DNA from 4 places in the Bradyrhizobium sp. HKCCYLRH1034 genome. Region 2 is predicted to be linked to each of the others. Evidence: predicted binding sites of a transcription regulator. Region 2 holds the regulator's gene; each other region holds the start of a gene.
The links. The regulator PhoB, encoded in region 2, activates phosphate uptake and scavenging genes when phosphate is short. The targets are predictions, from matches to a motif close to TGTCATNNANCTGTCAT.
Positions count from the first base shown of each region.

Region 1: a site for PhoB is predicted at 1,915-1,931, ahead of phnC (phosphonate ABC transporter ATP-binding protein). Genes of this name have one in related genera too.
Region 3: a site for PhoB is predicted at 1,734-1,750, ahead of phnF (phosphonate metabolism transcriptional regulator PhnF). Genes of this name have one in related genera too.
Region 4: a site for PhoB is predicted at 2,561-2,577, ahead of ACQR0W_RS10850 (DUF47 domain-containing protein). Genes of this name have one in related genera too.

Region 1 covers NZ_JBNPUW010000008.1:339,154-346,797, forward strand. The annotation lists gene phnD (phosphonate ABC transporter substrate-binding protein) at 1-912, opposite strand, end outside; gene phnC (phosphonate ABC transporter ATP-binding protein) at 992-1,801, opposite strand; gene ACQR0W_RS21395 (DapH/DapD/GlmU-related protein) at 1,976-2,638, shown strand; gene ACQR0W_RS21400 (alpha-D-ribose 1-methylphosphonate 5-triphosphate diphosphatase) at 2,635-3,819, shown strand; gene ACQR0W_RS21405 (DUF1045 domain-containing protein) at 3,826-4,536, shown strand; gene ACQR0W_RS21410 (hypothetical protein) at 4,542-4,727, opposite strand; gene ACQR0W_RS21415 (peroxiredoxin) at 5,306-5,860, shown strand; gene ACQR0W_RS21420 (carboxymuconolactone decarboxylase family protein) at 5,863-6,408, shown strand; gene ACQR0W_RS21425 (sel1 repeat family protein) at 6,912-7,644, shown strand, end outside.
Region 2 covers NZ_JBNPUW010000009.1:313,290-320,933, reverse strand. The annotation lists gene pstA (phosphate ABC transporter permease PstA) at 1-865, shown strand, start outside; gene pstB (phosphate ABC transporter ATP-binding protein PstB) at 862-1,683, shown strand; gene phoU (phosphate signaling complex protein PhoU) at 1,714-2,430, shown strand; gene phoB (phosphate regulon transcriptional regulator PhoB) at 2,447-3,154, shown strand; gene ACQR0W_RS22980 (trypsin-like serine protease) at 3,302-4,618, shown strand; gene ACQR0W_RS22975 (HoxN/HupN/NixA family nickel/cobalt transporter) at 4,795-5,916, shown strand; gene ACQR0W_RS22970 (HupU protein) at 5,932-6,948, shown strand; gene ACQR0W_RS22965 (nickel-dependent hydrogenase large subunit) at 6,945-7,644, shown strand, end outside.
Region 3 covers NZ_JBNPUW010000008.1:325,865-333,508, reverse strand. The annotation lists gene ACQR0W_RS21355 (ABC transporter ATP-binding protein) at 1-84, shown strand, start outside; gene ACQR0W_RS21350 (phosphodiesterase) at 92-934, shown strand; gene phnF (phosphonate metabolism transcriptional regulator PhnF) at 970-1,695, opposite strand; gene phnG (phosphonate C-P lyase system protein PhnG) at 1,815-2,270, shown strand; gene phnH (phosphonate C-P lyase system protein PhnH) at 2,270-2,881, shown strand; gene ACQR0W_RS21330 (carbon-phosphorus lyase complex subunit PhnI) at 2,885-3,988, shown strand; gene ACQR0W_RS21325 (alpha-D-ribose 1-methylphosphonate 5-phosphate C-P-lyase PhnJ) at 3,985-4,869, shown strand; gene phnK (phosphonate C-P lyase system protein PhnK) at 4,862-5,656, shown strand; gene phnL (phosphonate C-P lyase system protein PhnL) at 5,676-6,374, shown strand; gene ACQR0W_RS21310 (alpha-D-ribose 1-methylphosphonate 5-triphosphate diphosphatase) at 6,390-7,547, shown strand; gene phnN (phosphonate metabolism protein/1,5-bisphosphokinase (PRPP-forming) PhnN) at 7,544-7,644, shown strand, end outside.
Region 4 covers NZ_JBNPUW010000004.1:129,787-137,430, reverse strand. The annotation lists gene ACQR0W_RS10860 (peptide chain release factor 3) at 1-713, opposite strand, end outside; gene ACQR0W_RS10855 (inorganic phosphate transporter) at 853-1,860, opposite strand; gene ACQR0W_RS10850 (DUF47 domain-containing protein) at 1,875-2,519, opposite strand; gene ACQR0W_RS10845 (branched-chain amino acid ABC transporter permease) at 2,663-3,631, opposite strand; gene ACQR0W_RS10840 (branched-chain amino acid ABC transporter permease) at 3,633-4,496, opposite strand; gene ACQR0W_RS10835 (ABC transporter substrate-binding protein) at 4,576-5,799, opposite strand; gene ACQR0W_RS10830 (ABC transporter ATP-binding protein) at 5,915-6,661, opposite strand; gene ACQR0W_RS10825 (ABC transporter ATP-binding protein) at 6,654-7,409, opposite strand.

The DNA.
Region 1 (7,644 bases), on a different contig from region 2:
GCTGTCGACGAATTTGATCAGGTCGATCGTGCCATCCCAGTCCTTCGTCGTGGCAGGGTGGAAGCCCTTCTTCTGGCCGTCGGAGAGACGGTCGAAGGCGGCCTTGTCCTTGATCGGCGCATCGAAGAAGGCCTTGGCGATCGCCGATTTCAGATCGGCCGGCAGGTCGGTGTTGTAGGCGTAGGGGCCGTTGATGATCGGCGCCGACTTGTGAATGATGCGGAAGTCGTCCTTCTTCATCGGCGAACCGTCAGCGTTCTTCAGCATGCCCTTGGTCAGCATCTGCGCCAGCGTCGAGTCGTTGTCGCTCGTCCATTGGTTGGCCGCGATGTCGACAGTCCCCTGCGACAGGGCCAGCACCGCGTTCTCGTGGCTGCCGGTGAAGACAACCTTGCCAAAATACGTCTCGGCGTCGGTCACGCCCATCTTGTTGAGCTCGAAGCGGGGCACGTTGTTGCCCGACGTTGAGTTCGGATCGACGAGGCCGAGATTCTTGCCCTTGAGGTCTTCGACCTTCCGGTACGGGCTGCTCGCCTTGACGAAGAACACCGAATAGTAGCCGGTGCTGCCGTCGGAGTTGATGTCGTTGGCGAAGGCATCGGTCTTGACCCCGGTGAGCCGGGCGCGGGCGAACGAGGCCGAACCGTAGCTCGCGATGTGGATGTTGCCGGCGCGCTGGCCTTCGATCACGGCCGCATAATCGTTGGCGATGCGCAGCGTCACCTTCACGCCCAGCTCTTTCGAGAGATAGTTCACGAAAGGCGTCCAGCGCTCGGTGACACCCGAGGCGTTCTCTGCCGGGACCACGGCGAAGGTCAGCTCAGGATACTTCGCCTTCCAGTCCTCGGCTGACGCCGAGGCCGTGAAAGCCAGCGCAGCGACGCCCGCCAGAACGATGCGACGATTGATCATAACATGCCCTCTTGTTGCAGTAAGTAACAGGTCTCGCCCCCGCGCCATGCGGAAGCTCGAGCTTGCAGAAATCCGCGTCTCAGGCCACGGCCGCTTCGCCGAGTACCGGCACCGTTGCCGCCGGTGCCGGATGGATCGAACCCATCACCTCGTCCGCCTCGAGATCGTAGAGTTCACGTGCGATCTGCGCCGTCAGCGCCGACGGCACGTCGTCGAACACGATCCGTCCGGTCGCCATGCCGATCAGGCGATCGCAATAGCTGCGCGCCAGATCGAGCGAATGCAGATTGCAGACGACGGTGATGCCGAAATGCTTGTTGATGCGCAGCAACGCGTCCATCACGATCTTGGTGTTACGGGGATCGAGCGAGGCGATCGGCTCGTCTGCGAGAATGATCTCGGGGTTCTGCACCATCGCGCGCGCGATCGCGACGCGCTGCTGCTGCCCGCCCGAGAGCTGATCGGCGCGCTGCGCGGCGAGGGAGGCCATGTCGAACTGCTCGAGCGCCGACAGCGCCATGGCGACATCCTCCGCTGGCCAGAGCTGCGCCAGCGAGCGCCACGACGGGATTTCGGCCAGTCGCCCCATCAGCACGTTCGTCAGCACGTCCAATCGGCCGACCAGATTGAACTGCTGGAAGATCATCGCCGAGCGCGCGCGCCACTGCCGCAGGTCACGGCCGCGCAGCGCCGTCACGTCGAGATCCTTGAAGAGGATGCGGCCGCCGCTCACCGGGCTCAGGCGATTGATGGACCGCAGCAGGGTCGACTTGCCGGCGCCGGAACGCCCGATCACGCCGACGAAGCTGCCCGGTGCAACAGAGAAGGATGCATTGTCGACTGCGGCTTTCATGCCAAAACGGCACGTCAGGCCATCCACCACCAGCATTGAATTCTCCAGACGCCTCGCTTTGGCCTATCGCTAACGTCTGGATTCTACAGTTATGTGACAGCGACACTGCGGCGCCACATCCGTCCACACGCTGGCCGCAGTCATGCAGATGTCACGCCTCTGTCATAAGGGAGATCCAACACCCTCACAGGCGTAGAGACAGGACGCGAGATGGCCGGCAAGTCGCTTTCGATTGAACCTACCGTTGACCCTTCGGCCAAGCTCCAGGACGTGACGCTCGGCGCCTATTGCGAGATAGGCGCCCGCACCATCCTGCAGGAGGTGACGATGGGCGACTACTCCTATGTGGTCAACGATTCCCAGATCACCTACACGAGGATCGGGAAGTTCTGCTCGATCGCGGCGATGACCCGGATCAATCCGGGCAACCACCCGATGCAGCGGGCGACGCAGGCCCATTTCACCTATCGCGCCAGCGCCTATTTCCCAGGAGAGCCGGACGATGCGGAGTTCTTCGCCTGGCGGAGAGAGCATCATGTCCAGATCGGACACGATGTCTGGATCGGCCATGGCGCGATCGTGCTGCCGGGCCGCAACATCGGCACCGGCGCGGTCGTGGCGGCCGGCGCCATCGTCACCAAGGACGTTGCGGCCTATACCATCGTCGCCGGCAATCCGGCGCGCCCGATCAAGCGCCGGTTTCCGCGCGAGGTCGAGCAGCGGCTGCTGGATCTGGCGTGGTGGGATTGGAATCACGAGGCGCTGCGCGCGGCGCTGCCGGATTTCCGCAAGCTCGCGATCACCGCGTTTCTCGACAAATACGAGGCTGCCCTCGACGCACGCGTCTCGGTGCGGCAGAGTGCCGCCCCATGACCGATATCTCCATCTCGCGAGGCCGCTGCCTCGTCGATACCGACTTCGTCGACACCTCCTTGATCATATCCGGCGGCGTGATCGCCGGCATCGGGACACCGGGACGCCGGTCGGGTCTCGAACTCGATGCGGAGGGGCTCACCGTGCTTCCCGGCATCGTCGACATTCATGGTGATGCGTTCGAGCGCCAGATGATGCCGCGCGCCGGGGTCGATTTCCCGACAGACGTTGCGCTGATCGACAGCGACCGCCAGGCCATCAGCAATGGCATCACCACGGTCTTTCACGCGACGACCTGGTCATGGGAGCCGGGCCTGCGCAGCGCCGACAATGCGCGGCGCCTGCTCGAATCGATCGAAGCGCTGCGCCCGCGGCTCGCAGCCGACACGCGCTTTCATCTGCGTCACGAGACCTTCAATCTCGACGATGAGGAGGAGATCGGCCGGTGGCTCGCCGACCGGCGCGTTGACCTGTTCGCCTTCAACGATCACATGGATTCGACGGTGGCGAGTCTGGACAAGCCGCACAAGCGCCAGCGCATGGTCGACCGCACCGGCCTGCCCGGCGCGGAGTTCGACCGGTTGGTCGCGCGCATCGCCGCTCGCGCCGACGCCGTTCCGGCCTCGATCGCGCGGCTGGCCGAGATCGCACGCAAGGCTGGTGTCCGCATGCTGTCGCATGACGACAACAGCCCGGCCATGCGCAAGGCGTTTCGCAGCCAGGGAGTGACCATCGCAGAGTTTCCGGTCAATGAGGAGACCGCGCGCGAGGCCGCTCAAGGGGACGACGCGATCGTATTCGGCGCGCCCAACGTCGTCCGTGGCGGCAGCCATACCGGGTGGACGAAGGCCAGCGACATGATCGCCAAGGGCCTCTGCTCGGTGCTGGCCTCCGACTACTACTATCCAGCGCCGCTGCTGGCAGCGTACCGGCTTGCGGCCGACGGCGTTCTTCCGCTGGCGCGCGCCTGGGATCTGATCTCGGGCAGCCCTGCACGCGCAGCCGGGCTGGCGGACCGCGGCACGCTCGCCGAGGGCCGCCGCGCCGATATCATTCTGGTCGACGACCGCGTGCCGTTGCGCCCCCATGTCGTCGCCGTGATCGCGTCCGGCCGGCTGGTCTATCTCACCGAGACCGACCGGCTGAACGCCCGGCCGGCGCGTGCCATGGCGGCGGAGTAGCGAACCATGGCCAATCTTCTGCGCTATGCGATCTATTATGCTCCACCAGCGACGGCGGATCTGGCGGAATTCGGCGCGAGCCTGCTCGGATACGACGCGTGGAGCGGCGATGACCGCAGCTTTCCGAGCGAGATCGTCCGCGCGCTTCCAGACTGGGCTGAGCTGACCGCAGACCCGCGCAAATACGGCTTTCACGCGACCTTGAAGGCTCCGTTCGAGCTGTCGGATGCGGAGAACGAAGCCGCGCTCCGCAGCGCCTGTGCCGCGTTCGCGGCCACGCCGCGAGCCGTCCCGGCCATCTGTCCGATCGTGGACGCGATCAGCGGCTTCATCGCGATGATCCCCGGCGAGCCGTCGCCGGCGCTGCAACAGCTCGCGGCCGATTGTGTCCAGGCCTTTGAGCCATTTCGCGCTCCGATGACGGCCGACGACCGTGCTCGGCGCAAGCCGGATCTGCTGACACCACGGCAGCGCGATCATCTCGATCGTTGGGGTTATCCCTATGTCATGGAGGATTTCCGCTTCCACATGACGCTGACCTGCCGGCTGTCCGACGAACGGCGCCGGCCGATCCTGATGATGCTGCAGGAGAGATTCGCGGCACTGTCACTGACAAAGCTCCGGATCGACAGGATTGTGCTGTTCCGCCAGGCCAATGCCCACGAACGTTTCCGCATCATCGGAGACTGGCCGCTCACGGCCGTCCAGGGGGGATAGCGGCGTCAGCTCGGCATGGCTGCATAGTGCGGCGGCGCCTCGCGGCCGAAGACCGAGAGTGGCGGCGAGATGTCGGCGCGCTCCCGCGGCAGGGCTCCCCATCCTGCCGCGAGCGCGGCTGAGGTCGCGAGAAATCGTCGATCGATCGACAGGCTCGCGCTTGCATTTGGTGCCGAGACAGTTTCGCTCATGGTGATGAACTCCTCCCAGGCCGATGAAAATCTGCGAGGAGACTATGGTCAGGTCATCGCGCAGCAAGGCGAAATAACAGACGCGATCTGCTGAAAAGCTGACAACACTGTGCGCCGTGCGACACCTTGCACCGTGCCGCGCCGTGATCTGCCGACGGCTTGTCGCCTTCATGCCGCTTAGCGAGTCGCCGTGGTCAAACGTGCATCGCGACGAAGGCGATAATGTCAATTTTGCCACTTCGGCCGCACAAAGAAATTGCACGTCGGGCGTCGTCGAGACCGTCAACACGACGTCGCATGGCGCTTCGACCAAGCGGATATCAACCTCATTTTGCCGTGGCGACGACGCGCGCGCTCCGGCTGTCGTCGCTCGATGTCCGATCGCAATGTCACGAAGCCGACGCTCCAAGCCAGCTCCATCCAAAAGCTCCCCATCGCCACGGCCTCGCACTCGCAGCATGTTGCCGCCACGTGTCGGGTTTTCGACAATCCACTGATACTAAAAACGAATGGCATATCGCTTGCAATGCACAATGCGCCTCGCTATTGCAGCGCAATAATTTTCTTGGAGTGCCCCAATGCTCGGAATCGGAAGCAAGCTGCCATCGTTTGAAATCGTCGGCGTGAAACCCGGCTTTCATCTTCAGGAAGAGAAGGGCGAGAGCGCCTTCGAGACCCTGACCGAGACCAGCTTCCCTGGAAAGTGGAAGATCATCTTCTTCTATCCGAAGGATTTCACCTTCGTCTGCCCGACCGAGATCGCCGAGTTCGCGCGCCTGGCGAAGGATTTCGCGGACCGCGATGCCGTCGTGCTCGGCGGCTCGACCGACAACGAGTTCTGCAAGCTCGCCTGGCGCCGCGACCACAAGGATCTGCACAAGCTGCCGATCTGGCAATTCGCCGACACCAAGGGCGCATTGGTCGACGGCCTCGGCGTCCGCTCGCCCGACGGTGTCGCCTATCGCTACACCTTCATCGTCGATCCCGACAACACCATCCAGCACGTCTATGCGACCAACCTGAATGTCGGCCGCGCTCCGAAGGATACGCTGCGCGTCCTCGACGCGCTGCAGACCGACGAGCTCTGCCCGTGCAACCGCGAAGTCGGCGGCGAGACCCTGAAGGTCGCCTGATCGTGTCGATCGAGCAGCTGAAGGACCAGATCCCGGACTTCGCCAAGGACGTCAGGCTCAATCTGTCGTCCATGGCCTCCGACGAGACGCTGTCGCCGCAGGCCAAATATGGCCTGCTCGTCGCCTGCGCGATTGCGACTCGCAATCCGAGCGTCGTTGCGGCCTTCGAATCGGTTGCGGCCGCGCAGCTGTCGCCCGCCGCTTTGGCGGCGGCGAAATCGGCCGCCGCGATCATGGCCATGAACAACGTCTACTACCGCTTCGTGCACCTTGCCTCGAACAAGGAGTACGCGACGATGCCGGCCCGGCTGCGGATGAACGTCATCGCCAACCCCGGCGTCGCCAAGGCCGATTTCGAGCTGTGGTCGCTCGCGGTGTCCGCCATCAACGGCTGCGGCACGTGCATCGATTCGCACGAGAAGGTCCTGCAGGATGCGGGCGTGCCCGCGGCCACGATCCAGACCGCCGTGCGCTTTGCCGCCATCATCCAGTCGGTTGCCGTTGCGATCGAAGCCGCTGGCGTGTCCGTCGCGCTGGCGGCGGAATAAGAATCGATCGGATATGTGAATGCGGCCGGCATTGTCCGGCCGCATTTGTTTTTCGCCATTTCTCGCCTGAGTTGCAGAATTTCCCGGCGCGCCTGCAACTCCTCGGTCCGCTAAGCCCCTGACCTCGCGGCAAAGTCGAGATGGCTGCGGCATCCTGATACTCCAACCGATCTTTCCGCAAAGCGCAGAACTCGCCCCCGGTCTCGCGCATTGCGAGTAGTCACCGATGCGGCGCGCCGGGAAATTTCCATCAAATAGCCTTACCTACTCACCCTTCCCGACAAGAACATTGATCAGCTTAGGGACCAAGCAACATCGATTGTGACCAGGGCGCGCGAAAACAATGGCGTGCATGTCGGAAGGAAACCGGACCTGTCGGTCTCGACGGAAGCGTTGATGCAATGTCCCCGATGTCGCATCATGTGCGCTTCGGTTGGACCGCGCGCGCCCGACGTCCTGAAGCTATCTCCCACGACCCGTTCGTCGGAGACAGGAGGCTAGTGATGAGTGCTCCAGATCAGAACGATCCGGCGAAACCAGCGCCGCCCTGGGCGAACGAAGAGCTCCGCAGATATGCGCCGCGCCGCCGCCAGACGGAGGCCGGCCCGACGGCATTCGATCCGCCCGCCGACGGCATCCCCCTGCCGCATCATCTGGTGTCCCGGCCAAGCTCCCTGCCGGCCCGGCCAGCGGCCCTTGACCTCGACGATGAGGAGGCCCACCGTGCCTGGAGCGCGAAGCTCGATCCCGTGGTGATGCCCCTGCCGCCGGAGGATCCGGACAAATCGTTGCGGCTGAGTAGCATCATCAAGATCGGTGCCGCCGTCGGCATCGCGGCCTCCATCGCCATGATGGTGGTCAACATGGTCTCCTTCGACAACAGCGCAGCGACACCGGGTGGCAAGAGCCCGATCATGCCGACCGCCGTGCTGGAAAGCCTGGCCCAGATCGATCCTGCGGAAGCCAAGGTCGCCCAGGACGACCCGCCGCAGACGGTCGCCGCGCTCGCGGCTCCCAGCGGTACAGAACTGGCGATGCGGCCATGGCCCTCGACGCCGACGTCGCCAGCGCCAGCCGCGGCAGCACCGGCGGTCTCGCCCCCCTCCGCTGCGCTCCCGATGGCCTCGCCTCGCCCGACCGTTCCGCTGCCGCGAGACGAGGTCGATGCGCTGATGAAGCGCGGACGCGACCTGCTCGCCGCGGGCGACGTCGCCAGCGCGCGCCTGATCCTGACGC
Region 2 (7,644 bases):
GCTTACACTCGATGCGCCGGTCAATCCGATCTATGCGCGCCGGCGCCGCAGAGACATCGTGATCCGCGGCCTCTGCGTTGCCGCCGCGATGTTCGGCGTCACCTGGCTGGCGCTGATCCTGTTCACGCTGTTCTATAACGGACTCGCCGGCCTCAGCCTGCAGGTTTTTGCCGCCGACACGCCACCGCCCGGCTCCAGCGAAGGCGGCCTGCGCAACGCCATCGTCGGCTCCTTGATCATGACGATCATCGGCGTCGGCATCGGCGCGCCGCTCGGCCTGTTCGCCGGCACCTATCTCGCCGAATACGGCCGCAACGACCGCCTGACCTCGGTGATCCGCTTCATCAACGACATCCTGCTGTCGGCGCCCTCGATCATCATCGGCCTGTTCATCTATGGTGCGGTCGTGGTGCCGATGGGCGGCTTCTCGGCACTCGCGGGTTCCCTTGCATTGGCGGTCATCGTGATCCCGGTGGTGCTGCGCACCACCGAGGACATGCTGCTGCTCGTGCCCAACCCGCTGCGCGAGGCGGCGTCTGCGCTCGGCCTGCCGCGCTCGCTGGTGATCCGCCGCATCGCCTATCGGGCGGCGCGCTCGGGCCTCATCACCGGCGTGCTGCTGGCGACCGCCCGCGTCGCCGGCGAGACCGCGCCTCTGCTGTTCACCGCGCTGTCGAACCAGTTCTGGAGCCTCAACCTTTCCAAGACGATGGCGAACCTGCCCGTCACCATCAACAATTTCGTCCAGAGCCCTTATGCCTACTGGAAACAACTGGCCTGGAGCGGAGCCCTTCTCATCACTCTGGCCGTGCTCGCCCTGAACATCGGTGCACGCATTCTCGGCGCCGAGAGGAACACCAAATGACCGAACTGTCCGTCTCCGTCAGTCAGCCCAATCACGCTCTTCACGGCAAGGCGCTTCCGGATGCGCCGGCCAAGGTGACCGCGCGCAACCTCAACTTCTACTACGGCGACCATCATGCGCTGAAGAACATCAACCTGTCGCTGGGCACCAACCGCGTCACCGCGTTCATCGGCCCGTCCGGCTGCGGCAAGTCCACGCTGCTGCGCATCTTCAACCGGATGTACGATCTCTATCCGGGGCAGCGGGCGACCGGGCAGCTGATGCTCGACAACACCAACATCCTCGATCCCAAGCTCGATCTGAACCTGCTGCGTGCCCGGGTCGGCATGGTGTTCCAGAAGCCGACGCCGTTCCCGATGACAATCTACGAGAACATCGCCTTCGGCATCCGGCTCTATGAGAAGATCTCCAAGTCGGAGATGGACGACCGGGTCGAGAAGGCGCTGCGCGGCGGCGCGCTGTGGAACGAGGTCAAGGACAAGCTCAACGCTTCGGGCCTGTCGCTGTCAGGCGGCCAGCAGCAGCGGCTGTGCATCGCGCGTACCGTGGCGGTCCGGCCGGAGGTGATCCTGTTCGACGAGCCGTGCTCGGCGCTCGATCCGATCTCGACCGCCAAGGTCGAGGAGCTGATCCAGGAACTCGCCGAAAACTATACGATCGCCATCGTGACGCATAACATGCAGCAGGCGGCGCGCGTCTCCGACAAGACCGCCTTCATGTATCTCGGCGAGCTGATCGAGTTCGACGACACCAGCAAGATCTTCACCTCGCCGAGTGATCGGCGGACCCAGGATTACATCACCGGCCGGTTCGGCTGACGCCGACGACATTGTCTTCAGGAGATCATCATGGCCAGTGAACATACCGCCAAGGCGTTCGACAGCGATCTGCAGGACCTCACCCGTCTGGTATCGGAGATGGGCGGCCTCGCCGAGCGGCTGATCGTCGATTCCGTCGATGCGCTGGTGCGGCGCGACATCGCGCTCGGCCAGAAGGTGGTCGCCACCGACGCCGAGGTCGACAAGCTGCAACGCATCATCGAGGAGCGCGCCGTTCTTACCATCGCCCGGCGACAGCCGATGGCGGTCGACCTGCGTGAGATCGTCGGCGCGATGCGCGTGGCGACCGATCTGGAGCGCATCGGCGACCTCGCCAAGAACATCGGCAAGCGCGTCGCGGCGCTGGAGAGCGACTTCCATCCGCTGAAGCTGATCCGCGGGCTCGAGCACATGACCGATCTCGTGCAGTCGCAGGTCAAGACGGTGCTGGACGCCTATGCCGCGCACGATTTGCCGGCGGCGATGACGGTGTGGAAGGGCGATGAGGAAGTCGATGCCATCTGCACCTCGCTGTTCCGCGAGCTCCTGACCTACATGATGGAGGATCCGCGCAACATTTCGTTCTGCATCCACCTGATGTTCTGCGCCAAGAACATCGAGCGCATCGGCGATCATGCGACCAACATCGCCGAGACGGTGTTCTATATGATCGAAGGCCAGCAGATCATGGACAAGCGCCCGAAGGGCGACATGACGAGCTTCGCATCGACGATCCCCGGCAACTGAGAGAGACGGTTCAGACATGGGCGCCCGAATTCTGGTGGTGGAGGACGAGGAGGCGCTGACGACGCTGCTGCGCTACAACCTCGAGGCCGAAGGCTACGAGGTCGAGACCGTGGCGCGCGGCGACGAAGCCGACACGCGCTTGAAGGAGCGTGTTCCCGATCTCGTCGTGCTCGACTGGATGCTGCCGGGCCTGTCCGGCATCGAGCTGTGCCGCCGCCTGCGGGCGCGGACCGAGACCCGGCAGTTGCCGATCATCATGCTCACCGCACGCGGCGAGGAGAGCGAGCGCGTGCGCGGCCTCGCGACCGGCGCCGACGACTACATCGTCAAGCCGTTCTCGGTGCCGGAGCTTCTGGCGCGGGTGAAAGGCCTGCTGCGGCGGGCGAGTCCGGAGCGGCTGGCGACCGTGCTGTCCTATGGCGACATCGAGCTCGACCGCGAGAAGCGCCGCGTGGCGCGCTCTGGTAGGCCGATCGATCTCGGCCCGACCGAATACCGCCTGCTCGAGTTCTTCCTGGAGCATCCCGGCCGCGTGTTCAGCCGCGAGCAGCTGCTCGACAGTGTCTGGGGCCGCGACATCTACATCGACGAGCGCACCGTCGACGTCCATATCGGCCGCCTGCGCAAGCTGCTCAATCCCGGCCGCGAGCAGGACCCGATCCGCACCGTGCGCGGCGCCGGTTATGCGCTCGATGATCGCTTCGCCAAGAGCGAGCAGGTGTAAGGGGCGATCGGGCGTGAGGACGCAGCAGGTGTGAGACGCGAGGCGGCCCGATTGAGGAGATCGCGGTCCGCTTTCCGCCACGCCGCCGCCGTCTTGATCGTGTCTGCTTCGTGGCCCGTCACGATGTTTCGGTCCCAGCGGACGCCCTTGATCAAGACCATCATCATATCTCTTGCCGTGCTGCTCGGCGGCGCGGCGGGCGCCACGGCCGCCGAGCTCGAAGACGCGGTCGCGGCGGCAGGCAACGGGCAGCATGCGGCGGCGATGCGACGGCTGCTGCCGCTGGCCGCCAAGGGCGATGCGCGGGCGCAGTTCGACGTCGGCTTCATGCACGCCTTCGGCTGGGGCCAACCGCGCAACCCCGCCGAGGCGCTGGCGTGGTACCGCAAGGCCGCCGATCAGGGGCTCGCCGTCGCGCAGCACTATCTCGGCATCGCCTACGTCAATGGCGAAGGTGTTGCGAGCAATTACGGCGAAGCCGGCCGCTGGTTCAGCCGCGCCGCGGCGCAGGGCTTCGCCCAGTCCCAATACATGCTCGGCCTGATGCTGCTCGACGGCCGCGGTGTGAAACAGGACGTCGTGCAGGGCTATGCCTGGCTGGTGATGGCGGGCCGTAGCGGCGTGCGATCGGCCGGCCGCGACGTGCAGCGGGTCAAGTTGACCGAGCCGCAGCGCGTCCAGGCTCAGAGTGCCATTGCGGCCTGGCGGCCGAAGCCGGAATCGGCGGAGGCCGGCATCGCCGCTCCGCGTCCGGAGCAACTGCTCGGGCTCGACCGCCACATCGGCGAGGTCGTCGATCCCACCTCGTGGCCGGCGTCGTCGATCGGCGTCGTCACCGTCGCGCAATACTCGACCGGCGGCTGGTGCACCGGCACGCTGGTCGCGCCGCGCGTCGTGCTCACCGCGGCGCATTGCGTGTTCAACGGCGTGGCGCAGGTCAGCCCCGGCAACGTCCGCTTCCTGGCCGGCATGAACAGGGGCACGCCGGCGGCATCGTCGGTCGCCGACAAGCTGATCGTGGCGCCTGATTTCGTCCCGACCCGGCACGACAGGTGGTCGCTCGACCGCTCGCCCGCCGATTGGGCGCTGATCGTGCTGAAGGACGCGCTGCCGTCGAAGCCGGTTGAGGTCAGGGCGCTGACGCGCGAGGAATTGCAGGCTGCGACCACGGCCGGAACCATCTCCGAGATCGGCTATGGCCAGGAGCGGCGCTATTCGCCGACCGGCCAGCGCAATTGCAGCGCCGGCATGACCAAGGACGGGATGCTGCTGACGGTGCATTGCCTCGCCAATTTCGGCTATTCGGGCTCCCCCATCATGGCCGAAGTCGGCGGACAGCCGGCCGTGGTCGGCATCTTCTCGGCGTTCCACGAGGAGACCCGGCTGATGTTCGCCGCCCCCGCGAGCCAGTTCGAGGCGGTCGTGCGGCGCGAGATCGCGGCACAGAGTGCCTCGGCGCGGTGAGCGAAGGAGGGGCGAGAGAAGAAGATGTCCCGCCGCTGGTCATGATCTGTGCGTGACTGGATAGCGGGTTGCCAAGCGAGAGGGCAATCCGGGAAGGGCCGCCCACGTTTTCCTGCAGCTTTTGCCTGCAGCGGGGGGCTTTACCGAACTGGCCTGGCTCTTGCTATAGTCCGAGTATGACGATTGTTCAAATTGATCATCCTCGTGCCCCTCGGCTGCTGTGGTGGCGATCGCAGCCCGGCCGCAACGTTGCGCTCGTCGGCGGGCTGGTCGCCGCCAACGCGCTCGCCTGGGCCTGGGCGTTCGCGCTCTACGCCGACCGGCCCGCCATCGTCGGCACCGCGATGCTGGCCTGGCTGCTCGGACTGCGCCATGCGGTCGATGCGGATCACATCGCGGCGATCGACAACGTCGTGCGGAAGCTGGTGCAGGACGGTAGCGCCCCGCGCGCCGCCGGCCTGTATTTTGCGCTCGGCCATTCCAGCGTCGTCGTCATCGCCACCATCGTCGTGAGCCTCATCGCCGGCGCCGACCTCCTGGATGAAGAGAGCGCGATCAGGGCGATCGGCGGCGTCATCGGCACGTCGGTGTCGGCCGGCTTCCTGCTGCTGATCGCGTTGGCGAACCTCATTCTGTTCGTGAACCTCTGGCGCCGCGCCGCACAGCCGCAGTCCGAGATGGAAACCGCCGGAAGCCCCGGACGGGGCATCCTCATCCGCCTGCTGCGCCCCGTGCTCCGCCTGGTGGGACGCGCCTGGCACATGTATCCGCTCGGTTTCCTGTTCGGTCTCGGCTTCGACACTGCGAGCGAGATCGGGCTTCTCAGCCTGTCGGCGACCGAGGCCGCGCGCGGCGCGAGTCTTGCGCACGTGCTGGTGTTTCCGGCGCTGTTCGCGGCGGCGATGGCCACCGTCGACACCGCCGACAGCATGCTGATGGTCGGCGCCTATCGCTGGGCGCTGACCGATCCCGCACGCAAGCTGCGCTATAACCTCGTGATCACCGGCGCCTCTGTCGCGATCGCGCTGGTGATCGGCGGCTTCGAGGCGATCACGCTGTTGGCGCCGCGGCTTGGCCTGACCGGGGGATGGACGAGGGTCGCCACCGCGCTGGGCGACGATGTCGCCAATCTCGGGATCGTCGCGATTGGCCTGTTCGGACTGATCTGGGCGATCGCCATGCTGCTCGGTCGCAGCCAGCGCGGTTCCGAGGCTATGCCCGGGGAAGCGCTTGCCAGTGTTCATGCGGGGGCGCTAAACCCGCCGGTGATACGAAGCGGAACGCTTAAGACGGGCTAGGAGCGGGGCCTTATGATGGTCGGCTCTGAGGGAACGATCAGGATGCTATGGCTGCAGGGTGCGAGCTGCGGCGGCTGCACCATGTCGATCCTGGAAAGCGGCGCGTCCGGCTGGTTCGACGAATTGCGCCAATCCGGCATCGATCTGGTGTGGCATCCCTCCGTCAGCGAGCAGACAGGGGACGAGGTCCTGGAGCTGTTGGAGGCGATCCGCGACGGTCGCGAGCGGCTCGATCTGCTGGTGCTCGAAGGCTCGGTGGCGCGCGGACCTGGCCTGACCGGCCGCTTCAACATGCTCGCCGGCACCAACCGCTCGATCTATCACTGGCTGCTCGATCTGGCGCCGCTGGCCGACTACGTCGTTGCCGTCGGCAGTTGCGCCGCCTATGGCGGCATTCCTGCTGCCGGCATCAACCCGACCGATGCGGTCGGATTGCAGTTCGAGGGCAGCGACATCGGCGGCGCGCTCGGCGCGGGCTTCCGCTCGAAACGCGGGCTGCCGGTGATCAACGTCGCAGGCTGTGCGCCGCATCCGGGTTGGATGATGGAAAGCCTGCTGGCGCTCACCTCGGGCGATCTGTCGGCAGACGGCCTCGACGCAGTCGGCCGTCCGACCTTCATCGCCAATCACCTGGCGCATCACGGCTGCTCGCGCAACGAGTTCTACGAGTTCAAGGCGAGCGCGGAGACGATGTCGGAGCGCGGCTGCCTGATGGAGCATCTCGGCTGCCGCGCGACGCAAGCGGTCGGCGACTGCAATCAGCGCTCGTGGAACGGCGGCGGCTCCTGCACCAAGGGCGGCTACGCCTGCATCGCCTGCACCTCGCCGGGCTTCGAGAGCGCGCAGAACTATCTGCAGACGGCCAAGCTCGCCGGCATTCCCGTGGGGCTTCCGACCGACATGCCCAAGGCCTGGTTCGTCGCGCTCGCAGCGCTGTCGAAATCGGCCACGCCGCGTCGCGTCCGAGTCAATGCGACGGCGGATCATGTCGTGGTGCCGCCGGGCCGTGCCGGCGACAAGCGCCGTCCATGACGCGGATCACGGTCGGACCGTTCAATCGTGTCGAAGGCGATCTCGAGGTCAGGCTCGATATCGAGAGCGGTCGCGTCACGAGGGCGGAGGTGACGGCGCCGCTCTATCGCGGCTTCGAGCAGATCCTGGAGGGGCGGCCGTCGCTGGACGCCCTGGTGATCGCACCGCGAATCTGCGGCATCTGCTCGGTGTCGCAATCGATCGCCGCCGCCGCGGCGTTGCGCCAGGCCATGGGTATTGCGGCAGCGCCAAACGGCGTCCTCGCGGCCAACATCGCGCACGCGGCCGAGAACGCAGCCGACCATCTGACGCATTTCTACATCTTCTTCATGCCGGACTTCGCCCGCGACGTCTACGCCTCGCATGCCTGGCATTCGGCTACGGCCGAGCGCTTCGCGGCCACGAAGGGCAGCGCGGCCCGCGATGCGTTGCCTGCCCGCGCGCGGCTGCTCGAGATCATGGGCCTGATCGCCGGCAAATGGCCGCACAGTCTCGCCTTCCAGCCAGGCGGGACGACGCGCGCGATCGAGCTCGGCGAGCGCGTGCGGCTCAACGCGATCGCGGCGTCGTTTCGCGGTTTCCTTGAACGCGTCGTGTTTGCCGACAAGCTGGAGAACGTGCTCGCCTTGTCGACATCGGACGAGCTCGACCGTTGGCGGGAGGGCCGCGCCGGCGACTTCGCGCATTTCCTTCGGC
Region 3 (7,644 bases), on a different contig from region 2:
AATTCGATCAGGGTCGCTGCGGGAGAGCGGATCGGCCTGCGGATTGCAACGGACTCCATTCGGCTGTTGCCGGAGAAAGGCTGATCTGCTGATGACCAAGAGCCCCGTCGTCATCGCCCAGATATCCGACCTGCACATCAAGGCGCCCGGCCGGCTCGCCTACCGCCGCGTCGATACGGCGCGCGCGTTGACCCGTTGCATCACGGAGCTCAACCGGTTCGAGCCGAAGCTCGATCTGGTGGTGATCTCGGGCGATCTCGTCGATACGCCGTCGCCGGCCGAGTACGATCATCTCAAGGATCTTCTCGCCGAGCTCGAAACTCCATTCGTCGCCGTGCCCGGCAATCACGATTCACGCGAGCTGATGCGCGCGGCGTTTCCGGGCGCTCTGCATGGTCAACCCACCAGTCCGCTGAACCGGTGCGTAGAGTTGGCCGATCTCGATCTGCTTCTGCTCGATTCCAGCGTGCCCGGCCATCCGCATGGCGAGCTCGATGAAGCGAGTCTGCAATGGCTCGACGCCGCGCTGTCCGGATCCAGCGAAAGGCCGGCCCTGCTGTTTCTGCACCACCCGCCGTTCGCCACTGGCATCTGGCACATGGACCGGCAGAACCTGCGCAACGCCGACGATCTCGCGGCCGTCCTCACGCGCCATCCGCGGGTGCAACTGATCGGGTGCGGTCACGTTCATCGCGCGACGCTGACCCGGTTTGCGGGCATCCCCTGCACGATCTGCCCGGCACCGAACCATGCCGTCGCGCTCGACCTGGCCGAGCTTCGTCCGCCATCCTTCCGGATCGAGCCACCGGCCTTTCACCTTCATGCCTGGTTTCCAGGACCGGGATTTGGAACGGTCGTCACGCATCAGGTGCCGATCGGGGATTTCGACGGGCCGCATCCGTTCTTCAATCAGGACGGCACGCTCATCGACTGAGGGCGCAAGAACGAAGCGAGGCGGCGGGGTCTGGTCTAGCTCTCGACCTCGAACGTCACGCGCTCCGCCGCGAAGCGCGAGCGCTTGCTGACCAGCGGCGTCCCATCGGCATCGATGTCGGTGCTGTCGACCACCAGCACCGGACGGCCCAGCGCGAGGTCGAGCCGTGCGGCGTCGCTCGCGTCGGCGATGGCCGCCGTGATCCTGGTCGCGCCGCGGCGATAGTCGCGAATGCCGTAATGCGCAAGCAGCGCCGTCATCGAGCGGAGCGATGCGAAGATGTGGCCGGCCTCGGGAAATCGCTCGGACGACAGCCAGGACGTGCTGACGCAGATGGGGGTCTTGTCGGCAAGACGCAGTGCCTCGATTCGGACCAGCGGCGCCCCCGTCTTCAGTCGGAGCGCGTGCGCGAGTTCGCGCGTCGCCGACTCTTCGGACGCTGCGATCAACTGTCCGCGCGGCTCGCGCCCGCCGGCGCCCACGATCTCGGAGAACCTGGTTCGCGATCTCAGGGGATATGACAGACGAGGCGCTTCGACATAAGTGCCGCTGCCGCGCTCGGCGCGCACGAGGCCGCGCTCGGCCAAGGTCGCGAGCGCGCGACGCACCGTATGACGGTTGACGCGGTAGGTTTCGGCGATCTCGGTCTCGCCGGGCAGGCGGGTGCCGGCCGCGAAGCGGCCGTCGGCGATGTCGCGCTCGATGCCGTCGGCCACCCGGCGCCACAGTGCCACGCCCGAGTCGGCGCCCTGCATGCTCATCTGCGGTTCTCCGCTGCACGACCTGAAAATCACGCCCATGTCATCAAACAGTCATGGCGCTTCGTTACGAAGTTGTCTATTAACATAGACAACTTCGCGATAGCAAGTTCGGGGTGAAGATGGAAGGCGAGACCGCGATGCAGGACCGGCGCAGGACGGCGATGCGGGTATTGGCGCATGCCTCGCATGCGGACATCCGCGCCAGGCTCGACGGACTGGCGCTGCCTGAGTATCGCGACCTGCGTCCGGCGGAGAATGGTCTCGTGATGCTGCGGGGCCGGATCGGCGGTGATGGTGCGCCGTTCAATGTCGGCGAAGCGACGGTGTCGCGCGCCGCGGTACGGCTGGAGAGCGGCGAGGTCGGGTTCGGCTATGTGCTCGGACGAGACGCCGGCAAGGCGCGTCTGATGGCGCTGTGTGACGCGATGATCCAGTCGTCGAGCCATGCGCGATCGATCGAGACTCAGGTGGTCGCGCCGCTGCAGGAGCTGATGCGCGCATCGCGGGAGCATCGAGCGGAGGAGGCTGCGGCCACGCGTGTCGATTTCTATACGATGGTGCGAGGAGAAGGCTGATGGCTGCTGCCGCTTCCGATCTGCAGCCTGGTTTCGCCGACAATGTCCTGTCCGCGCAATCGACCTTCCGTACCGTCATGGAGGCCATGGCGCGTCCGGGCAATGTGCGGCAGGTCGAGGGCGATGTCGGCCGGCCGTCGTCGTTGATGCCTGGTGCTGCCGCGATCGCGTTGACCTTGTTCGATCACGATACGCCGATCTGGCTCGATGCGCCGCTCGCCGGCACGCCCGAGGTCGGCGCCTGGCTCAAGTTTCACACCGGGGCGCCGATCGTCGCCGATGCCGCGCTCGCCTGCTTTGCGGTGGCGGCGGACCCCGAAGCGCTGCCTGATCTGAATTCATTCGCGCTCGGCAGTGCTGAATACCCTGATCGCTCGACGACGCTGATCCTGCAGGTGCCGAGCTTGTCCGAGGGGCCGGCGTTCAAGCTGCGCGGTCCAGGCATCGACGGGGCGACATCGTTCCGTGCAACGGTCGCGCCCGCCGATCTGTTCGAGCGGCTGTCGATCAATGAGAAGCTGTTTCCGCGTGGTGTCGATGTGGTGCTGGTCGATGGCTCGTCCATCGTCGCCATCTCGCGAACGACCCGACTCGTTTCCGCAGGAGAGTGAGGCATGTATGTTGCCGTCAAGGGTGGCGAGCGCGCCATCGAGAACGCGCACCGGCTGCTGGCGCATGAACGCCGGGGTGATCGCGATGTGCCCGAACTTTCGCTGGCGCAGATCTCCGAGCAGTTGGGGCTTGCCGTCGATCGCGTGATGGCCGAGGGCTCGCTGTACGACCGCGAGCTCGCGTCGCTCGCAATCAAGCAGGCACGCGGTGATCTGATCGAGGCGATCTTCCTGGTGCGTGCCTTCCGCGCGACCCTGCCGCGCTTCGGTGCGACCGAGCCGGTCGACACCGGTGCGATGCGGGTGCAGCGGCGCGTCTCGTCGACCTTCAAGGACATTCCGGGCGGCCAGGTGCTCGGGCCGACCTTCGACTATACGCATCGGCTGCTCGATCCGCAGTTGGCGGCCGCCGCCGAGCCGGAGCCGCCGGCCCGTGCCGAGGCGCCGAATGCGCCGACGCCACGTGTCACCGATATTCTCGGCCAGGACGGGCTGATCGAGCCGTCGCCGCAAGCCGATGTTGGCGCGCCGGTCGGCGATCTCACCCGCGATCCCCTAGGCTTTCCCGCCGATCGTGATCTGCGGTTGCAGAATCTCGCACGCGGTGATGAGGGCTTTCTGCTCGCGCTCGGCTACTCGACCCAGCGCGGCTACGGCCGCAACCATCCCTTTGCCGGCGAAATCCGCTTCGGCGAAGTCGAGGTCGAGTTCGTGGCCGAGGAGGTCGGGTTCGCGGTGCCGCTCGGATCGATCGAGCTGACCGAATGCCAGATGGTGAACCAGTTCAAGGGATCGGCAACCGAGCCGCCGTGCTTCACGCGCGGTTACGGTCTCGCCTTCGGGCAGAGCGAGCGCAAGACGATGTCGATGGCGCTGGTCGACCGCGCCTTGCGGGCACGCGAGCTGGGCGAGGATACGGTCGCGCCGGCGCAGGATGAGGAGTTCGTGATGTCGCACTCCGACAACGTGCAGGCGACCGGGTTCGTCGAGCATCTGAAGCTGCCGCACTATGTCGACTTCCAGTCCGAGCTCGGCCTGCTGCGCAAGCTGCGCCAGGAATTCGCCGAGGCCAATGCCGTTCCCGAATTGAAGGAAGCTGCGGAATGAGCGCGCCGACCTACAATTTCGCCTATCTCGACGAGCAGACCAAGCGGATGATCCGTCGCGCCATCCTGAAGGCGATCGCGATTCCCGGCTATCAGGTGCCGTTCGCGAGCCGCGAGATGCCGATGCCCTATGGCTGGGGCACCGGCGGTGTGCAGGTCACCGCCGCCATTCTCGGTCCCGACGACGTGCTCAAGGTCATCGATCAGGGATCGGACGATACGACAAATGCGATCTCGATCCGCAAATTCTTCGCCAAGACCGCGGGCGTCGCGACCACGACGTCGACGGAAGAGGCGAGCGTGATCCAGACCCGGCATCGCATTCCCGAGGCGCCGCTTCACGAGGGGCAGGTGCTGGTCTATCAGGTGCCGATCCCGGAGCCGCTGCGCTTTCTCGAGCCGCGCGAGACCGAGACCCGCCGCATGCATGCGCTGGCCGAATATGGCCTGATGCACGTCAAGCTCTATGAGGACATCGCACGCTTCGGCCACATCGCGACGTCCTACGCCTATCCGGTCAAGGTCAATGCGCGCTACGTGATGGATCCGTCGCCGACGCCGAAGTTCGACAATCCCAAGATGGACAATTGCCCGGCGCTGCAATTGTTCGGTGCGGGACGCGAGAAGCGAATCTATGCCATTCCGCCCTATACGCCGGTCGTCTCGCTGGATTTCGAGGACCATCCGTTCACGCGCTACAAGTTCGATGCCCCCTGCGCGCTGTGCGGCGCGGAGGATTCCTACCTGGACGAGATCGTGACCGACGACAAGGGCAGCCGCATGTTCGTCTGCTCCGACACCGATTACTGCGAGGGCCGCCAGGCGTCCGGACATCGTGGCGAGCAGAGCGCCGCCCCGCACAAGGAGAGCGCCCATGGCTGAGATGATCAGCGCATCCGATCAGCCGCTGCTCGTCGCGGAAGGGCTTGCGAAGAGCTACGGCCGGTTGGCAGCCTGCCGCGACGTCTCCTTCGTGCTCTATCCCGGCGAGGTGCTCGCCATCGTCGGCGAGTCCGGCTCGGGCAAATCGACACTCCTGCAGATGCTGTCGGCGCAACTGGCGCCGACGTTGGGCCGCGTGTCCTATCGGATGCGGGACGGGGTGCTGCGCGATCTTGCCGGCCTTGGCGAGGCGGAGCGCCGTTTTCTGTTCCGCACCGATTGGGGCTATGTCCATCAGGACCCGACGCAAGGCCTGCGCATGGCGGTCTCCGCCGGCGCCAATGTCGGCGAGCGGCTGATGGCGGTCGGCTGGAATCACTACGGTCGGATCAGGCAGACCGCCTCGTCCTGGCTCGCGCGCGTGGAGATCGACGTTGCCCGCATCGACGATGCGCCGCGGACCTATTCCGGCGGCATGCGGCAGAGGCTGCAGATCGCGCGCAATCTCGTGACCGAGCCCAGGCTCGTGTTCATGGATGAGCCGACCGGAGGACTCGACGTGTCCGTGCAGGCGCGCCTGCTCGATCTGATGCGCAGCCTCGTCAACGAGCTCGGCCTCGCCGCCATCGTCGTGACCCACGATCTGGCCGTGGCGCGGTTGCTGTCTCATCGTGTGATGGTCATGAAGGAGGGGCGGGTGATCGAGACCGGCCTCACCGACCAGGTGCTCGACGATCCGCGCGAGCCGTACACACAGCTCCTCGTGTCCTCGATCCTGCCGCCATGATGCAATTGGGCCCAATGCGATGACCGTGATGATCGATGTCGAGAATGCAGAGAAGACCTTCACCATGCATCTGCAGGGCGGCATATCGCTGCCCGTGGTGCGCGGCGTGTCGTTCCAGGTCAAGGCCGGCGAATGCGTCGTGTTGTCGGGACCGTCGGGTGCCGGCAAGTCGTCGATCCTGAAGATGATCTTCGGCAACTACCGTTGCGATGGCGGACGCATCGGCGTCCGGCACCTCGGCGAGATGACCGATCTCGCCGGCGCCGAGCCGCGCCTTGTCCTCCATGCGAGGCGGCAGACCATCGGTTATGTCAGTCAGTTCCTGCGCGCGGTGCCGCGCGTCCCTGCGCTCGATGTCGTTGCCGAGCCGCTGCTCGCGGCCGGCCTGCCGCGCGACGATGCGAGGGTGCGGGCGGGGGGACTGCTGCGGCGGCTGAACATTCCCGAGCGGCTGTGGTCGCTGCCGCCATCGACCTTCTCGGGCGGCGAGCAGCAGCGGGTCAACATCGCTCGCGGCTTCATCTCCGATGTCCCGGTGCTGCTGCTCGATGAGCCGACCGCGTCGCTCGATGCGGCGAACCGTGCGGTCGTGGTCGACCTGATTGCGGCGAAGAAGAAGGACGGGGTGGCGATGCTCGCGATCGTGCATGATGACGATATCCGTGCGCAGATTGCGGATCGCATGGTCGACGTCATGACATTCGCCGCGGCGGCGTAAAGGGACAAATTGCAGATGAGCGCGAACATGTCCGATCTCGTGATAGGCAATGCCAGGCTGGTCCTCGCCGACCGGGTCGTCGAGCAGGGCTGGGTGGCGATCGCCGGAGGCCGGATCGCGGAACTGGGCGAGGGGGCGGCGCCGGCCGGCAGCCTGGATGCCGGCGGCGACCTGCTGATGCCCGGGTTGGTCGAACTGCACACCGATCACCTCGAGGCGCATTTCGTGCCCCGCCCCAAGGTCTATTGGGATCCCGTTGCTGCGGTCATTTCCTATGACGGGCAACTTGCGACCGCGGGCATCACGACGGTGCTGGATTCGCTGCGGGTGTGGAGCGAGGAGGGCGCCGAGGGCGTCGACGGCCAGGCCAATGTGCTCGCGGAAGCGATCGCGACGGCGCGCGACGGCGGGCTGCTGCGGTCCGATCACTTCCTGCATCTGCGCTGCGAGGTGCCGATGCCGACCGTGGTCGAGGAGGCGCGGCAACTGGCGGGGCGTCCGGATGTGCGGCTGATGTCGCTGATGGATCATACGCCCGGGCAGCGCCAGTTTCGCGACGAAGGCAAGCTGCGCGACTACTATCGCGGCAAGAGCGGCGGCAAGACCGATGCGGAGCTCGACGTGATGTTCGCACGCCGCTTCGCCTATCAGCAGGCCTATGCGGCGCCGAACATGCGCGACATCGTTGCACTGGCGAAGACCCATGACGTGCCCCTGGCCAGTCACGATGACACGACGGAGGAGAACGTCGCCGATGCAATCAAGGACGGCATCGCAGTCGCGGAGTTTCCAACCACGATGGAAGCCGCGCGGGGCCTTCACCAGGCGGGCATCAGCATTCTGATGGGCGCTCCGAACGTGGTGCGCGGCGGGTCTCACTCCGGCAATATCGCCGCCGTGGACCTGGCGCACGAGGGCCTGCTCGACATTCTGTCGTCGGACTACGTCCCGTCGAGCCTGCTGATGGGCGCGCTGCAATTGCCGCAGCGGGTGCCGTCCATCGGTCTTGCGGCGGCCGTCCGCACCGTCACCAAGGCCCCTGCGGACGCCGTCGGCCTGCATGATCGCGGCGAGATCGCGGTGGGCAAGCGTGCGGACCTGATCCGCGTCCATGTCGCGGGCCAGTTGTCGGTCGTGCGCAGCGTCTGGCGGGAAGGACAGCGGGTGGCATGAGCGAAACCGAGGTTGCATCGGCGAAGACGCCCGCGAAGCTCGGTCCCGGCCGCCTGATCCTGGTGGTCGGGCCGAGCGGCGCGGGCAAGGACACCTT
Region 4 (7,644 bases), on a different contig from region 2:
TCCAGCTCGTCGGTGATCTGACTCATGTCGAGATTGGCGTTGATCTTGCCGAGCTCGGCGATGTCGATTTGCTGCGCCGCGCCGGTCTTGGCGCCGCCGCCTTCGAGCAGACGCACGCCGCCGTCGCGGATGTCATAGGTGCCGATGAAGTCGCGGCCGCGCCCCACGGGCCAGGTCATCGGCGTGGTGTCGAGCGCCAAAGTCTTCTCGATCTCGTCCAGCAGATCGAAGGTGTCGCGGCTCTCGCGGTCCATCTTGTTGATGAAGGTGATGATCGGGATGTCGCGGAGGCGGCAGACCTCGAACAGCTTGCGCGTGCGCGCCTCAATGCCCTTGGCGGCGTCGATCACCATGACGGCCGAGTCGACCGCGGTCAGCGTGCGATAGGTGTCTTCGGAAAAGTCCTCGTGGCCCGGCGTGTCCAGCAGGTTGAACACCAGCCCTTCGAACTCGAAGGTCATCACCGAGGTGACGACCGAGATGCCGCGCTCGCGCTCGATCTTCATCCAGTCCGAGCGGGTGTTGCGGCGCTCGCCCTTGGCCTTGACCTGACCGGCGAGGTTGATGGCGCCGCCGAACAGCAGCAGCTTCTCGGTCAGCGTCGTCTTGCCGGCGTCCGGGTGCGAGATGATGGCGAAGGTGCGCCGGCGCGCGACCTCATCGGAGAGCGCGGAGCGGGACGGCTGTTCGGTCGTCAAACTTGTATCGGACATGAGGCGGCGGACGTCGTTTCGGGGCCAGAGAGCGGGCGATTTGATGGGAAAGGCGCGGGATCACGGCCGCCGCGCGCCCTCCATATAGGCGTTTTGCACCGCAACTCCAACCGGCGAGTTGCCCCTCGCCCGCCCCGGATCAGTGCCGGAGCACCGACACCAGCCAGAACGTCAGCGCCGAGACGATGGCCGAGGCCGGAATCGTGAAGATCCAGGCGTAGACGATCGATCCGGCCACGTTCCAGCGCACCGCGGAGGCGCGGCGGGCGGCGCCGACGCCGACGATCGCGCCGGTGATGGTGTGGGTGGTCGACACCGGCACGCCGAGGAACGTCGCCAGGAACAGCGTGATGGCGCCGCCGGTCTCGGCGCAGAAGCCCTGCATCGGGTTGAGCTTGGTGATGCGCAGGCCCATGGTGCGGACGATGCGCCAGCCGCCCATCAGGGTGCCAAGCGCCATCGCGGCCTGGCACGACAGCACGACCCAGAACGGCACCGTGAACTGCTCGCCGAGACGGCCCTGCGAGTACAACAGCACGGCGATGATGCCCATCGTCTTCTGCGCGTCGTTGCCGCCATGGCCGAGCGAATAGAGCGAGGCCGAGGCGAATTGCAGGATGCGGAAGGCGCGGTCGACCGCGAACGGCGTCGAGCGTACCGAGGCCCAGGACACGATCGCGACCAGGATCATCGCCAGCACCAGCCCGACCAGCGGCGACAGCACGATCGCGAGCACGGTCTTGGACAGGCCGCTCCACACGGTGGCCGAGATGCCGGCCTTGGCGACCCCTGCCCCGACCAGCCCGCCGATCAGCGCATGCGAGCTCGACGACGGAATGCCGGCGGCCCAGGTGACCAGGTTCCAGACGATGGCGCCGACCAGGGCAGCGAAGATCACCTGCGCGTCGACGATGGCGGGATCGATGATGCCGGTGCCGATGGTCTGGGCGACGTGGAGGCCGAACACGCCAAACGCCACGAAATTGAAGAATGCGGCCCAGAACACCGCATATTGCGGCCGCAGCACGCGGGTCGAAACGATGGTCGCGATCGAGTTGGCGGCGTCGTGCAGGCCGTTGAGGAAATCGAAGGCGAGTGCGACGGCGATGAGGCCGACCAGGATCGGAAGGCCGAGTTGAGCGTCCACGGCGCGGCCCTACCCTAGACCTGTTCGATCATGATCGAATTGATCTCGTTGGCGACGTCGTCGAAGCGGTCGGCGACCTTCTCCAGATGGTCATAGATCTCGGCGCCGACGATGAAATCCATCGTGTTGGCGTTGCGGTGCTTGAGGAACAGCTCCTTCAGCCCGATGTCGTGGAGATCGTCGACCCGTCCCTCGAGCTTGGTCATCTCCTCGGTGATCGCGGTGATCATCGGCACGTTCTGACCGATCGCCTGCAACAGCGGCAACGCCTTTCCGATCAGGTTGGCGCAGTCGACCAGCAAGGTGCCCATCTCGCGCATGGTCGGCTCGAACTCCTTGACCTCGAACAGCACCACGGCCTTGGCGGTCTGCTGCATCTGGTCGATGGCGTCGTCCATCGAGGTGATCAGGTTCTTGATGTCGCCGCGGTCGAATGGGGTGATGAAAGTGCGGCGGACAGCGGTCAGCACTTCGCGGGTGATGTTGTCGGCCTCGTTCTCGAGCTGGCTGACGCGCTGGCAATGCCTGAGGATGTCGTCGCCGCCCTGCAGCATGTCCTGCAGCGCATGGGCGCCTTGAATCACCACCTTGTTGTGGCGGGCGAACAAATCGAAAAACCGCTCCTCCCGCGGGAGGACGGCGCGAAACCAGTGCAGCATGGGACGAGATCCATCCATTCCGAAACGGGCCAGGGCCGGCCCGTCACAGAACTGTCATACTCCGGATCGCGCACCAGCAGAAGCGGTGGCCGGATCATCCACCGCTTTCTGCCCTTTCGACGATCTCTTTTCAGATCAATGACTTAGAGGGATCGCTTGAACAGATGGGCGATTTCCCCGACGACGCCGCGGCGGAAGGTGAGCACGCAGGCGACGAAGATCACGCCCTGGATCACCGTCACCCACTGGCCGAAGCCGGACAGATATTGCTGCATGCCGACGATCACGAACGCGCCGACGACGGGGCCGAACACGGTGCCGAGCCCACCGACCAGGGTCATGAGCACGATCTGGCCGGACATCCCGACCTCGACGTCGGTCAGCGAGGCATTCTGGGCGACGAACACCTTCAGCGCACCGGCGAGGCCCGCCAGCGTCCCCGACAGGATGAAGGCGAGCAGCTTGTAATGGTCGGTCTTGTAGCCCAGCGAGATCGCGCGCTGCTCGTTCTCACGGATCGATTTCAGCACCTCGCCGAACGGCGAGTTGATGGTGCGGAAGATCAGCAGGAAGCCGGCGAGGAAGCCGACCAGCACGACGTAATAGAGCACCGTCGGCTTGGACAGGTCGAGGATGCCGAACATCCGGCCCTGCGGAATGCCCTGGATGCCGTCCTCGCCATGGGTGAACGGCGCCTGCAGATAGATGAAGTACAGGAGCTGCGACAGCGCCAGGGTGATCATCGCGAAATAGATGCCCTGGCGTCGGATCGAGATGTAGCCGGTGATCACCGACAGGACGAACGATCCGGCGACGCCCGTCAGGATGCCGAGCTCGGGCGGCAGCCCCCACACCTTCAGCGCGTGGGCACTGCAATAGCCGGCCGTTCCCAGGAACATCGCATGGCCGAACGACAGCAGGCCGCCATAGCCGATCAGGAGGTTGAAGGCGCAGGCCAGCAGCGCGAAGCACAGCGCCTGCATGACGAAGAACGGGTAGAGCCCGGTCCACGGCACGATCGCCAGCAGCGCTGTCATGATGACGAACACGATCATCTCATCGCGCATCGCGCGCGGGGTGATCGGCAGGGTTGCGTCGGTGATGGATGTCATGTCAGGCCGCCCGTCCGGTCAGACCCGTCGGCTTCACCAGCAGCACCAGGACCATCAGAACGAAGACCACGGTGTTGGAAGCCTCGGGATAGAAATATTTGGTCAGTCCCTCGATCACGCCGAGCAGGAAGCCGGTGATGATCGAGCCCATGATCGAACCCATGCCGCCGATCACGACCACCGCGAACACCACGATGATGATGTGCTCGCCCATCAGCGGCCGCACCTGGTTGATCGGCGCCGACAACACGCCGGCCAGCGCCGCGAGCCCGACGCCGAGGCCGTAGGTCAGCGTGATCATGCGCGGCACGTTGATGCCGAACGCCCGCACCAAGGTCGGATTCTCGGTGGCGGCGCGCAGGTAGGCGCCGAGCCGGGTCCGCTCGATCAGGAACCAGGTCGCTAGACAGACGACCAGGGAGAATATGACGACCCAGCCGCGATAGACCGGCAGATACATGAAGCCGAGGTTCATGCCGCCGCGGAGCTGATCCGGGATCGCATAAGGCAGGCCGGACGAGCCGAAGAAGTTCTGGAACACGCCCTGGATGATCAGCGCCAATCCGAACGTCAGCAGCAGTCCGTAGAGATGGTCGAGCCCGGCAATCCATTGCAGCATGGTGCGCTCGAGGACCATGCCGAAGATGCCGACGATGATCGGCGCCAGGAGCAGCGCCCACCAATAATTGATGCCGCCGAGGTTCAGCAGAAAATAGGCGCAGAACGCGCCCATCATGTAGAGCGCGCCATGGGCGAAATTGATGATGTTGAGCATGCCGAAGATGACGGCAAGCCCGAGACTGAGCAGCGCGTAGAACGAGCCGTTGATCAGTCCGACCAGGAGCTGTGCGTAGAGGGCCTGCATCGTCTTGTTTCTGTTTTCTCTCGGCGTTTCCCAGAAGATGGCGGCCCCGGCGACGTTCAGCCGCCGGAGCCACAGCGGTTCATTTCTTCAACAAGGCGCACGCGCTCTTGTCGAGCGGCGTGAAGGCCTGGTCGCCCGGTACCGAGCCGACCAGCTTGTAGAGATCCCACGGGCCCTTGGACTCCGAGGGCTTCTTGACCTCGAACAGATAGGCGGTGTGGATGGTGCGGCCGTTCGGCTGGATCTCGCCCTTGCCGAACAGCGCATCGTCGGTCGGGATCGACTTCATCTTGTCGACGATCTTGACGCCGTCATGCGGGTTCTCGCCGAGCGCCTCCAGCGCCTTGAAGTAATGCATCAAGCCGGCATAGACGCCCGCCTGCACCATGGTCGGCGGCGCGCCGTTCTTCATGCGCTTGGCGAAGCGCTCGGAGAAGACGCGGGTCTGGTCGTTCATGTCCCAGTAGAAGGTCTCGGTGAAGTTGAGGCCCTGCGCGATGTCGAGCCCGATCGACTTGACGTCGGTCAGGAACAACAGCAGCGCGGCAAGCTTCTGGCCGCCCTTATTGATGCCGAACTCAGCCGCCTGCTTGATCGTATTGGTGGTATCGCCGCCGGCATTGGCGAGGCCGATGACCTTGGCGTTCGACGACTGCGCCTGCAGCAGGAAGGAGGAGAAGTCGGAGGTGTTGAGCGGATGCTTGACGCCGCCGATCACCTTGCCGCCATTGGCGGTCACGACCGCCGTGGTGTCGCGCTCCAGCGCGGCGCCGAAGGCGTAGTCTGCCGTCAGGAAGAACCAGGTCGAGCCGCCCGCCTTGACCAGCGCCTGGCCGGTGGTGTGCGCGAGCATGTAGGTGTCGTAGGTCCAGTGCACCGTGTTGGGCGAGCACTGCGCGTTGGTGAGATCCGAGGTCGCAGCGCCCGAATTGATGTAGACGCCGTTCTTTTCCTTGACGACGTTGTTCACCGCCAGCGCCACGCCCGAGTTCGGCACGTCGACGATGACGTCGACCTTGTCGACGTCGAACCACTGGCGCGCGATCGAGGTGCCAATATCCGGCTTGTTCTGGTGATCGCCGGAGATGACGTCGATCTTCCAGCCCTTCGCGGTGAGGCCGGAATCCTCGATCGCCATCTGCGCTGCGAGTGTCGAGCCGGGACCGCCGAGATCGGCATAAAGACCCGACTGATCGGACAGCGCGCCGATCTTGACGGTCTTGTCGCCGGCCGAAGCGACGCTGCCAGCGGCGAGAGTGAGTGCCGTTCCCAGCAGCAGCGACGCGATGAATTTGCTCTTCATTTCCAACTTCCAGAACTTTCCAAGAAAACTGCCAAGAGAACTGCCAAGAGATTCTACCAAGAAAACCGCGAGAAAACCGCGGAAGGAACTGCCAGGTCAGCGCCGCTGGCGCTGGTCAGACGCCGAGATAAGTATGCAGCTTGTCCATGTTGGCCGACAGATCGGCATTGGCGAAGCCGTCGATGACCTTGCCGTGCTCGACGACGTAGTAGCGATCAGCGACCGTCGAGGCGAAACGGAAGTTCTGCTCGACGAGGAGAATCGTGAAGCCTTCCTTCTTCAGCCGCGCGATGGTGTGGCCGATCTGCTGGATGATGACGGGCGCGAGACCCTCGGTCGGCTCGTCCAGCATCAGGAAGCTGGCACCGGTGCGCAGGATGCGCGCGATCGCCAGCATCTGCTGCTCGCCGCCGGAAAGCTTGGTGCCCTGGCTCTTCAGCCGCTCCTTCAGATTCGGAAACAGCTCGAAGATCTGGTCGAGCGTCAGGCCGCCCGGCCGCACAACCGGCGGCAGCAGCAGGTTCTCGCGGACATCGAGGCTCGCGAAGATGCCGCGCTCCTCCGGGCACAGCGCGATGCCGAGCCGCGCGATCTTGTCGGAGGTCATGCGGATCAGCTGCTGGCCGTTGAACTGAACCGAGCCGGTGCGCTTGCCGATGATCCCCATGATCGATTTCAGGGTCGTGGTCTTGCCGGCGCCGTTGCGCCCGAGCAGGGTGACGACCTCGCCGGCATTCACGTTGAAGTTCATGCCGTGGAGAATGTGGGACTCGCCGTACCAGCTCTCGAGGTTGTTGACGTCGAGAATGGTGCTGGTCGCAGCCGCCTGCCCTGGCTTCGTGGCCGTCATCACCTCAGGCATGTCCGGCTCCCAGATAGGCTTCCTTGACGCGCTCATCCTTGGAGAGCTCAGAATACGGCCCTTCCGTCAGCACCTGCCCGCGCGTCAGCACGGTGATGGTGTCGGAGAGGTTGGCGACGACGCTGAGATTATGCTCGACCATCAGGATCGTGTATTTGGCGGAGATGCGCTTGATCAGCGCGGCGATCTTGTCGATGTCCTCGTGGCCCATGCCGGCCATCGGCTCGTCCAGCAGCATCATCTCCGGATCGAGCGCCAGCGTGGTCGCGATCTCCAGCGCGCGCTTGCGCCCATAGGGCATTTCGACTGCCGGAATATTGGCGAACTCGCTGAGGCCGACGTCGTCGAGCAGCTCGAGCGCCCGGCTGTTGAAGCGGTTCAGAACGCTCTTGGAGCGCCAGAAGTCGAACGACGAGCCATGCTGCCGCTGCAGGGCGACGCGGACGTTCTCCAGCGCCGTCATATGCGGAAACACCGCCGAGATCTGGAACGAGCGGACCAGGCCGAGCCGTGCCACGTCGGCCGGCGCCGTCGCCGTAATATCCTGACCCTTATAGAGAATCTTGCCGGCCGACGGCGTCAGGAACTTCGTCAGCAGGTTGAAGCACGTGGTCTTGCCGGCCCCGTTCGGGCCGATCAGCGCGTGAATGGTGCCCCGGCGGATCTTGAGCGAAACATCGCGAACGGCAAAAAATCCCGCGAATTCCTTCGTCAATCCGTGGGTCTCGAGAATGAACTCGTCAGCCAAAGATTCCCCCCAAGCCGGCGCCGTCAGCGCCTGGCCCTCGCTTCTTCCTGTACGGCGGCTCTGCCGGACGGCTGGACGATTCCTCGTCGCCACCCGCGACCGCTTCGCGCCGGAATATGCCGTCAATCGAGGGAGTTAGGCAAGGCGGAAAGCTGGGCAACGACGTCGCAAGGCGGCCGGCGGACCTTGCGTTGAAATCGGCCGGTATTTCCCGCTGACATAGAAAATCATACCA